One region of the Terribacillus jepli genome, then DNA from elsewhere that is predicted to be linked to it. Evidence: riboswitches for the same ligand, from Rfam matches in the RefSeq annotation. Region 1 holds a riboswitch; each other region holds the start of a gene.
What was found. A riboswitch is a leader RNA that binds a small molecule or an ion and turns the genes downstream of it on or off. The one in region 1 is predicted to bind thiamine pyrophosphate.

Region 1 (3,275 bases):
AGCAGGAGAATGCTGTCCCCTTGCTGTATCGTAAAACTCAAATCGGTTAAAGTAGGGATGCTTTCTTCCTCAAATGTGACGGTAAGCTGGTTTACTTCCAGAAGGGGCTGTTTCATCCTGCTTTTCGCTGGCGGTATGTTTTGCCGAGCGGGAAGCTCGTCAATGTTCCAGTTTTCGCCAGCGCCTCACTGATTGCTTTGCCGATCAGTCCGCTTATCACAGCTCCGCTGATGATCCGGACAACAAGCATAAGCACAACGTAAGAAGGGTCAAGCGCTACAAAGCCTCCGCGGAAATATCCCCAGATGAAGCTTGTGATGGCTGCGCCAACTCCTGCACCCATCAATACGAGCACATGATAAGAACGGTAGCGCGTCATGGCAAATGCTGCTTCAGCACCGAGCCCCTGTACGACAGCAGAAAGAATGACAATCGGTCCGACGCTGCTGCCAATCAGCACCTCTACAATTCCGGCAATCGTTTCCGAGACTAGGGCGACACCAGGTTTTTGGATAATATAAGCGGCCACGATGGAGACAAGGAACCATACCCCGAAGATGATATCGGTTCCAATCGGACCGACAAGCCCCATCATCACGACATTGACAGGCAGGAATAATAGATAAACAATACCGAATACGACGGCAAGCGCCGCCATGACGACAATATCCTTCATCCGCCAGCTTTTCATTTGATCACACCCTTGGCAGAAGGACTGTTAGCTGACATGGTGACCGTCATGACTGTATGCGAAGAGCCGGAGCTTTCCGTTTCGGTGAAAACATGCTCCAAGCCTTCAAACACATCAATGGCATTGCCATCAAGCCGGGTGGAATAATGAGACTTGGAAACAGTGATTCCACGCTTACGCATATTTTCGATCTGGCTGTAGATGGTATCCATATAATTACCGCCACCTAATGGATAGAGCGAGAATTTGGATGCCGTTTCAAGCTGCTTTACTCCTGCTGTAGTGGGAAAGTTCAGCTTGACCTCGTCTTCGGCCATATAGACATCCCCTGTCGAATCACCTGGACAGCCGATTGAGTAGGTGCCATTGAACACGACATGTTCTCCATCTTTAGCTGCTGCCAGAAAAATAGCGGATGTGACATCAAATACATGTGGAATTCTCCCACGTACAAGAGTTGTTACATCATCTGTCTCCATCCATACTTTTGAGGTATCGACGATCTCCAATGCCTCCAAAATGATTTCCTTGAATCTGTCTGCCATCGGATAAACCGAAAAACTGCAGCCGGCAATTCGGCTGGTCCCGCAATAATTTTGCATTTCCAAGATGATTCCTCCTATTTTTTTGCATATAAAAAGCGACGGCACCATAGGGCGCAGTCGCAGAATATACACAAAAAGAATAGGATAATTCTGGCTGCACTTCCCCACGCTGGTATTATCCAGATCGAGTTCAAAGGGTCAGAATCAAGGATTCCTCTCAGCCGTTGCCAGCTCCCCTAGTGCGTCGCTCGTTATGCAATTTATAGATTCATAGTAAGAAATAAAATGGAGTTTGTAAAGCGTTTCTTGTTGGAACGTCATGATTTCTGTATGCATGGGGGGAGGGAAAGGATTAGATAGCTTGACATAAGGGAAATTAAAAAAGAAAAAATGGAGGGGAAAATATGGAGAAGCACGCTTTTTCGGATACTGAGTGGGAGTGGCTTCAACTCAATCGGGAAATAGATGTAGAAAGAAGTTCAGAATTAAAACATTACACGGAGGAAATACCTTGGCTCGAACACATAAACGACACAAAGACCAATAGCTTGCAAATGGAGACAACCAATCATAAATCCTTAGCTGTTTGGGGAACACTCATCTATGTACAAGAAGTGGATAAAGAGGAAGAGAATCATCTTTTACAATTCTTCGTAAAAGAAAAAACACTGTTAACGACAGAACTTGACTTAACTTTATTACCAGCAGCAACAAAAAAAGGGATTCTTGCTAAAATGCAAGATGCAAACAATGCAATTGAAGGATTCATGATACTCCTCGGGGAGATCATGTCGGCCTTTCTACATAAAATAGATCAATATGAAGTCAGGCTGAACGATTTGCTTTGGCAAGTCAAAGAGCATAATGACACTAGGCTGCTTAATAAGATAGCCGAAAACCGGCATGAAATATTGGTGTGGAAAAACTTCCTGATCCCATTCATGGAGGTTAAGACAGGCATAGTCGAAGCATTTGGAGAGAGATATACGCAGAACGTGCATTTTAAACGGACAAACTATCGATTTGAACGTTGTGACAATCTCGTTCGCGCCTATGAAGAAGAAATCAGGGCTTTGATTGATTTTGAGGATGTTGTTTCTTCTTTTAGAGGCAATGAGATCATGAAGACACTTACTGTCATGACGGTTCTCTTTACCCCTGTCATGGCATTTGGTGCATTATGGGGCATGAATTTTGATAACATGCCCGAATTGAAGTGGAAATTCGGATATATTGGAGCCATGATTTTAGTCATTCTTTCGACCTTTCTTGTTTATTGGTTCTTGAAAGCAAAAGGCTGGACAGGAGATATGCTAAAGTCGAAGAAGAAGCGGAAGTATGTGGATTAAAGCTGTAAATTATAAGGTGATTTGTTTCTAGTTGTATATCAGGATCATTTTGATTTACCAGTAGAAGCAAAACTATTGTTTTAAAAGGAGAAACAACTATAGAGACAGATGGCTTTACTGTTGTGATTTCAACATGCTCAATTTGTCGTTTGGGCCGCTGGTGAACTATATTAACTGCGCCTGGTTTATGATACAAAGAAATTTGGATTGTAAATAAGCGTTTTACATAGAACATCTTCATTAGTGCAACTAAAAAAGGATCGCAGAGAATGAAAAAATTGCTCTGCGATCTTATTTCATTTCTTTTTAATCGTTATCGTCCAAGCCGCTTCACCCAATTGCTCATAAGCAGTTACTTCATGACCTGCTTCGGCTGCCCATCTGGGAATGGATTCGGTTCCTTGGGTGCAATCGAATTGAACCTCCAGCTCATCACCCGATTGTATGTGTTTAATGGCTTCCTTTGCTTCCACTAATGGGAAGGGGCAGACCATTCCCATAACTTCCAATGTTTTTTTCATTTCCAGACACTCCTTTATGCTGGTACAGCATGTGTAGTTTGCTTTGCTTTTTTACGTGGTCGTACATAAACAAAATAAGAAGCAGTCCATGTTCCTAAAATCATGAAGGCTAACGAAATCCATCCTTGCCACGTCATCATGGCAGTCATCACAAGACCGTTACCGATTG
Region 2 (3,275 bases), on a different contig from region 1:
TTTGCGCGGACTTCCTTTATCGCATCAGTATACTTCATTATGCTGTTCCTCCTGTACAGGTACACTTTTCAGACGGTAGCCCCAATGGTTTGTCGGTCCATTTCCTTTGCCTAGCTGCAGCGAATATCGAATGGCATCTGTCACAAAGTCCTTGCCGATCTTGACCGCTTCTTGCAAGGTTCTCCCCTTTGCCAATTCCGCTGTGATTGCTGCTGAATATGTGCATCCTGTACCGTGTGTATGCTTTGTCTGCATTCGCTCGGCTGTGAAGGAGGTGAAGTTTTCTCCATCATAAAGCCAATCTGCTGCATAAGCCCCCTCCATATGCCCGCCTTTCATCAGGACAGCTTTTGCTCCATATTCCCGGACGATCCTTTTTGCCGCTGTTTTGATGCTAGCTTCATCATCTATCCGGATACCAGTCAGTTCTTCTGCTTCGGGTACGTTCGGCGTAACCAGTGTTGCCAGCGGAACAAGATGCGACTTAAGCGCATCCCTCGTTTCTTCTCCCATTAGTGCATGGCCGCTTTTGGCGTACATGACTGGATCCATGATATAAGCTGCCTTCGTTTTATTCAACGTAAAAGCGATACACTGCATCATTTCTTCTGTTGCAATCATTCCGGTTTTTACAGCAGCCGGTCCGATGTCTGTAAAAATGGATTTCAGCTGCTGTTCAAGAAATGCAACTGGAACATGATGAATGGCCTGCACTCCTGTCGTGTTCTGTGCGACGAGAGATGTGATCACACTCATGCCATATACTTCACGCTCTTGGAATGTCTTCAGGTCCGCCTGGATTCCAGCACCGCCCGAAGGGTCCGTACCGGCAATCGTCAATGCACTTCTAACATCAGGCATGAAGGGATTCCCCTTTCAACGGCACCATCCAGTCTTGCTCGGTGGTCGCCATCTCCCAGAAGGCATGCTCCAGCATACAGCTTTTCAGGAAAGCTTTCCGTGCCCGTTCCTTGGCAGCAGATCCTGCCGTTTCGGCCCATTTGTCCAGCCGCTTGCAAAGTTCGGATGTCACATCCGGCATACCGTCTTCCCTGCCGGCATAAAAGAGGATCCACTCCAAGAACGGATTGGATGCATCCGGAGCCTTCGTCTCGATAATATGAGCAGCCAGTGCTTGATACGTCCATGGGCAAGGCAGAAGCGCTGCCATCAGTTCCCCGATATCACCATGCAGAGCACTATTCATCATGTGGGATATATAGTGGTCCGCTGCTGGCGGCGGTGTCATACGCTGCAAATCTTCATATTTCACACCGGCCACCTTACAAAAAACATTATGCGGATGAATTTCACTATGCAGGACGAAGTTGATCTGAGACTGATAGAAATCCATCTCTTCCCGTGTCTCACATTTGCTGACTGCCAAGCCGTAAATACGGGCGAATGCAGTCAGGTACTCATAATCTGCCTTCACGTAATGGATCAATGCTTCTTTCGGCACATGGCCATTTGCTACTCCCGTAACAAAAGGATGCTTATAGATCGCTTCGAAAACCGGGTTTGCTTCTTCTCTCAATTGTGCAGAAAACATGTATTTTCCTCCCCTTATTGGAGAAAGCCCTGATGAAGAGTGATTGGCGCCGGCTATATAAAAAAGCCGCTCCAAAAGTATGGAGCGACTCGTATACATAGTGATAGTGTCAAAGCTTACACGAATCCGGCTCCACTTCCCTACGCTGGTGTTAACCAGATCAGGTTCAAAGGGACAAAGATTTCTCTTATCTCAGCCAAACGGCACCCCTAGTGGACTTCCTCAAAATTCAATTGTCCCTTTAACTATCACATGCATGGATAAGATTGTCAACCGATGCATTAGGTGAAATATTCAATCCGTGATTGCGGGAACATCTTATAAATCGTGCTCCCCAGAACATCTTTGATTTCTTCTTGTTCTTCATTCTGATAAACATATTTTCCGATACCGTAGCGACCCCACTTGTATTTCCGCTTATTTTCATCGAGTTCCAGCTTCGTCATCGGGTAGTTTTTCTGGATGACACGCTTTGCCGGCTTCGTGAATCGATGCTGAATCAATTCAAAAGTGAGATTCTTTTTGGCATGGGCAGGCAATGCCGCTTCCAGCTGCTCAAGCATTTCCGGGTAGCCCTTCTGCCAGCCTTCATGCAGATAGATAGGAGCGACGATGAAACCGAGCGGATACCCAGCTTCTGCTACTTTCACAGCAGCTTCGATCCGATCTTTCAATCGGGAGGTACCAGGTTCGAAATATTTGATCACATAATCATCGTTGATGCTGAAGCGAAATCGTGTCCGCCCCTGATGATCTGCATCCAATAGATGATCCACATGGGCAAATTTTGTGACGAAGCGCAGCTGACCATGCTTGGAACGCCCGAAATATTCTATTGCATGCTTCAACGTATGCGTCAGATGATCGATCCCGACAATATCCGAAGTACAGGAAGCCTCGAATCTTGTTTCCTCAGGAGCCCTCTCTTGCATGTACTGCTCTGCTGCTTCGAATATCTCATCTGTATTCACATACGTACGGATATAAGGTTTGGAACCCATCGTTGTTTGCAGGTAGCAATAATGACAATGCCCCATACAGCCTGTCGCAAAGGGAATTGCGTATTCAGCAGATGGTTTCGACGTATCGAATTTCAATGTTTTCCGCACTCCGACGACCAAAGTCGATTTAGCGGTACGATACTTCTGGAAATCATTGTCCCCTGGCAGATTACGAACCTGATTATGGGAAGTGGTCTCACGGATTTCCACTCCCATTTCCTTGAATTTATTTTGCAGTTTCACTCCAAGCGGGTACTCCAATGCCCTAGGTTCGATATAGACTAGCTGCGGTACGAATGGTTTAACCATAATAACCGCCCTCGGTGAGACCGAAAGCAGACACATACGCCTCTTCTGCCTCTCCAAGATCCTGATAGACGGCTACTTCATCTGTCAACGGATAATATGTTTCATAAACAAATAAAGCCAGTTCCCCAGGCTTTTCGGGATTATGGACGACTGCTGCTTCCTGTATATTTGCCACTCCCTGCGCATGGGGGTTGCGAATGATTACGTAGACGATATCTCCTGCTTGAAATGCATCCATACCAATTTGCCTCCTTTTTTTATACATACTGGGGCTAGTATGCACAGTTTGCAGACAAAGCATGTAAAAAAATGAACCCTTTTCCAAGATGTATTCGTCTACTTCTTAGGGAGGGTTCAAGAGTGAAAATCTTTATATATATTTTTCTGTTGATCATTTTATCTTTTATCGCCTA
Region 3 (3,275 bases), on a different contig from region 1:
CTGATCTGCATATGCAGATTTGCTGATGATTTCCTTGTTCAGTTCGACTATCACAATCCTGTTTTCCAATGAAAGTGATCCTAACAGCTGCGCGACATTCTGGATATCCGCGGATAATTCATGCTGCCTGCCATTCAGTTGAATGCTCACATCCGTACCTCCTCACCAGTATGCAGTCGGTTGACTCGAAAAGCTTTCGTCCATTCTTCAGGGACAGTATTGCCGTCAATCAAATCACTGATCATCTTACCTGTAACAGGAGCAAGCAGGATCCCATTGCGCTGGTGGCCAGCGGCAATGAACAACCCCTTCATCTCCGGATGCTCCCCGATCAGCGGCTTGCCATCGATCGTCTGAGGCCGGAGACCAGCCCAGCTTCTGAGAAACGGCATCTTATCTATCTCCGGCAGCATCTGCCTCGCTTTCTCCATGACGGTCTGTATGCCTCCAAAAGTCGGCTCTGTACTCCAATCACCCCTGACCTTCGTCGCACCGATGATCAGCTCGTTATTGTTTCGCGGAACAATGTAATGCTGATCATGGAATAAGCTGCAAGTGAGTGGCATCTGCGTATTTGTGACAGCGATGCATTCCCCTTTTACCGGATAAAGCGGTGTTCCCAAGCCCAAACGCTGCAAAAGGGCATTACTCCATACACCGCCGGCAATGACTGTATATGCAGCCTGCCATTCTCCCTTGGAAGTCTGTATCCGATATTGCCCAGCTTCGTTCACGACATCATCAACTCGAGTGAATTCATGTATACGCGCTCCAAATGTTTGGGCAGCAGAATAGAATCCTCTGCAGGCATTGGCAGGGGTGACATGCACATCGTAAGCTATATGAACAGCCCCTAGTACAGACTTTGTCAGCCCGGGCACTTCTTTTTCCGCACCAGTTTGATCAAGCCATGTCACACCTGCCAAAGAACGAATCTCGGACAGCCTAGCTTTTTCTTCCGCCGTAAACACAAGCTGCAATAATCCGCCAGTGCGCCGCTCGATATCTATTCCCGCAAGCGCACGAATATCCGTTTCCGCTTCTTCGTACAGCTTTTGACTAGTGCGGGCAAAAGAATACAGCGACGCTCCGAACTCTTTGTATTCCGAATGCGCACCCAGCATGCCCGCTGCTGCTTGTGTCGAGCCTGAACCGACTTGGCCTGCTTCAAATAAATCGACCTGGTGGCCTGCCTTCGCCAAATAATAAGCAATTGAACTGCCGATGATACCTCCTCCAACGACAGCTACCTCAGTGGATCGCTTCAAGACGCGAACACTCCTCCCTTAATTTCTTCACAGCTTCCAGCGGTTGTCTTGCTGAAAAAATGCCGCTCATCACAGCAGCACCATCCAATTCAAGCGCTTTCAATACAGCTAATCTCTCTGCGGTGATTCCTCCTATCCCATACAACGGCACTCCAACGTTCTGGCGGATTCCTCCTAGATGGGATAGCGGTTGAGGAATTTTCCCTTGCTTGCTTGCTGTCGGAAAACAATGACCATACAGCACGTATGCTGCACCAGCTGCTTCTGCCTGCGCAGCTTCCTCAAGTGAATGGATAGGAGCCCCGAACCGCATCTCAGGATAATGTCTTTTCAACTCTTTCAACGGCAGCCCATGCCCTGGAATATGCACTTGCTTGAAACCAAGCAGCATGGCTGTATCAACCCGGTCATTGATCCATAGCTTTGCCTCTGGCAGCCCTCGCTTCACCAACTCCCGGCATAGCTCATACACCACGCCAGCCGGCTTTTTCTTCTCCCGAATCTGTACATGATCGACATAAGGATGAATCTCCAGCAATATACGGAGCAAGTCAGAAGTATCATGCCTGTCATCTGTCACTGCCATCAATTTGATCACTATCACCTTCTTCATGTGAACAAGCCCGGAAGCACAAAAAACCACTCCCCCGGAGGAAAGTGGTGTGTGATCTGCGAAAAATACATACAAAAGAGCATGTAAACTCGAGTGTCTACACTTTCCTACGCAGGTCCGAACCTGTTCAGGTTATGAGGGTTTAAAGAGTCGCCACTCTTAATCTCAGCCCTTATGAAGGGATCCCCTAGTGTGAAAAACTAACTATGAACTTATCCATATCGTAGCATAAATAACATAATATGCAAGAATTTTTCAGCAATAAAAAGACCATCTGAATCAGCCAGATGGTCTCCCGAGAAAACATAGATCAGTATTTATAAGATTGTCCGCCGTCAATCGGCACAACCGCTGCATTGATGAAATTCGCTTGATCAGAAAGCAGGAATGCAACCAAAAATCCTACTTCTTCCGGCTTGCCGAATCGCTTCATCGGGTTGACGCTGACGAATTCCTTACCTGCCTCTTCCCAATTATCTCCGCCCAGCTGACGGAGCGATCCCTCAACCATTGGCGTCATGATTGCGCCAGGTGCAATTGCCTTGATACTGACACCGTATTGACCGTATTCAATACCAGAGTTGCGTGTCAATCCGACCACGCCATGCTTGCTCGCTGCATAGCCGGACTGGTTGCCTACACCGCGGATCCCTCCGACTGAGGCTGTGTTGACAACAGAACCGAAGCCCTGCTCTTTCATGACTTTCAACACATGCCGCATGCCATAGAAGACACCATTCAAATTGATGTTTACAACACGGTCAAATTCTTCCACGCCGTAATCTTCTGTGAGATTCTGTTTTCCTTCCACGCCTGCATTGTTGAAGAAACTGTCGATTTTGCCGAACTTGTCTACTGTTTGCTTCACATAAGCTTCTACTTCAGGCTCATTCGCGCAGTTTGCAACAATTGTGAGGACTTCATGCTGCAAGAACTTCCTGCTTTGTCTCTTCCAATCCTATTTCGCTCAAATCGACCAGTGAAAGCTTTGCACCCTCTTTTGCTACTTGAAGTGCTGCTGCACGACCCAGACCTGAACCGCCGCCTGTGATCAAAACTACTTTATCTTCAAAACGTTTCATGAGAATCTCTCCTTTAGTTTTTTAGATTGCAGTGAATCCGCCATCAATCGGCACAACTACACCGTTGATATAAGGTGCTTTGCCAGTCAGCAAGAAGGTGACAAGCTCCGCTACTTCTTCCGGCTGGCCAAGACGCTTCTGCGGGATTGGTTCTGTTGCATTTACGAATGCTTCCGGATTTTTCTCCTTGTACTCTCGTACCATTGGTGTTTCTGTCGTACCTGGTGCTATTGCATTCACTACAATCCCTTGCGCCGCATACTCAGCAGCCAATGTTTTCGTGATGCCGACCATCGCGTGTTTCGTCGCAGA

Region 2: it holds a riboswitch for thiamine pyrophosphate, as region 1 does, so the genes downstream of both, tenA (thiaminase II) here and AB1K91_RS08790 (YkoF family thiamine/hydroxymethylpyrimidine-binding protein) in region 1, are expected to answer to the same signal.
Region 3: it holds a riboswitch for thiamine pyrophosphate, as region 1 does, so the genes downstream of both, AB1K91_RS15935 (thiamine phosphate synthase) here and AB1K91_RS08790 (YkoF family thiamine/hydroxymethylpyrimidine-binding protein) in region 1, are expected to answer to the same signal.

Annotation. Positions count from the first base shown of each region.
Region 1 covers NZ_JBFEGH010000006.1:109,613-112,887, forward strand. Annotated here, with positions in the region: gene AB1K91_RS08780 (ABC transporter ATP-binding protein) at 1-116, opposite strand, end outside; gene AB1K91_RS08785 (ECF transporter S component) at 113-691, opposite strand; gene AB1K91_RS08790 (YkoF family thiamine/hydroxymethylpyrimidine-binding protein) at 688-1,293, opposite strand; TPP riboswitch at 1,381-1,484, opposite strand; gene AB1K91_RS08795 (magnesium transporter CorA family protein) at 1,641-2,585, shown strand; gene AB1K91_RS08800 (sulfurtransferase TusA family protein) at 2,882-3,106, opposite strand; gene AB1K91_RS08805 (YeeE/YedE thiosulfate transporter family protein) at 3,121-3,275, opposite strand, start outside.
Region 2 covers NZ_JBFEGH010000009.1:126,867-130,141, reverse strand. Annotated here, with positions in the region: gene thiM (hydroxyethylthiazole kinase) at 1-38, opposite strand, end outside; gene thiD (bifunctional hydroxymethylpyrimidine kinase/phosphomethylpyrimidine kinase) at 25-861, opposite strand; gene tenA (thiaminase II) at 854-1,552, opposite strand; TPP riboswitch at 1,673-1,773, opposite strand; gene splB (spore photoproduct lyase) at 1,834-2,862, opposite strand; gene AB1K91_RS11755 (transcriptional regulator SplA domain-containing protein) at 2,855-3,100, opposite strand.
Region 3 covers NZ_JBFEGH010000016.1:6,793-10,067, reverse strand. Annotated here, with positions in the region: gene thiS (sulfur carrier protein ThiS) at 1-150, opposite strand, end outside; gene thiO (glycine oxidase ThiO) at 147-1,268, opposite strand; gene AB1K91_RS15935 (thiamine phosphate synthase) at 1,252-1,881, opposite strand; TPP riboswitch at 1,969-2,080, opposite strand; partial or broken gene AB1K91_RS15930 (SDR family oxidoreductase) at 2,192-2,963, opposite strand; gene AB1K91_RS15925 (SDR family NAD(P)-dependent oxidoreductase) at 2,985-3,275, opposite strand, start outside.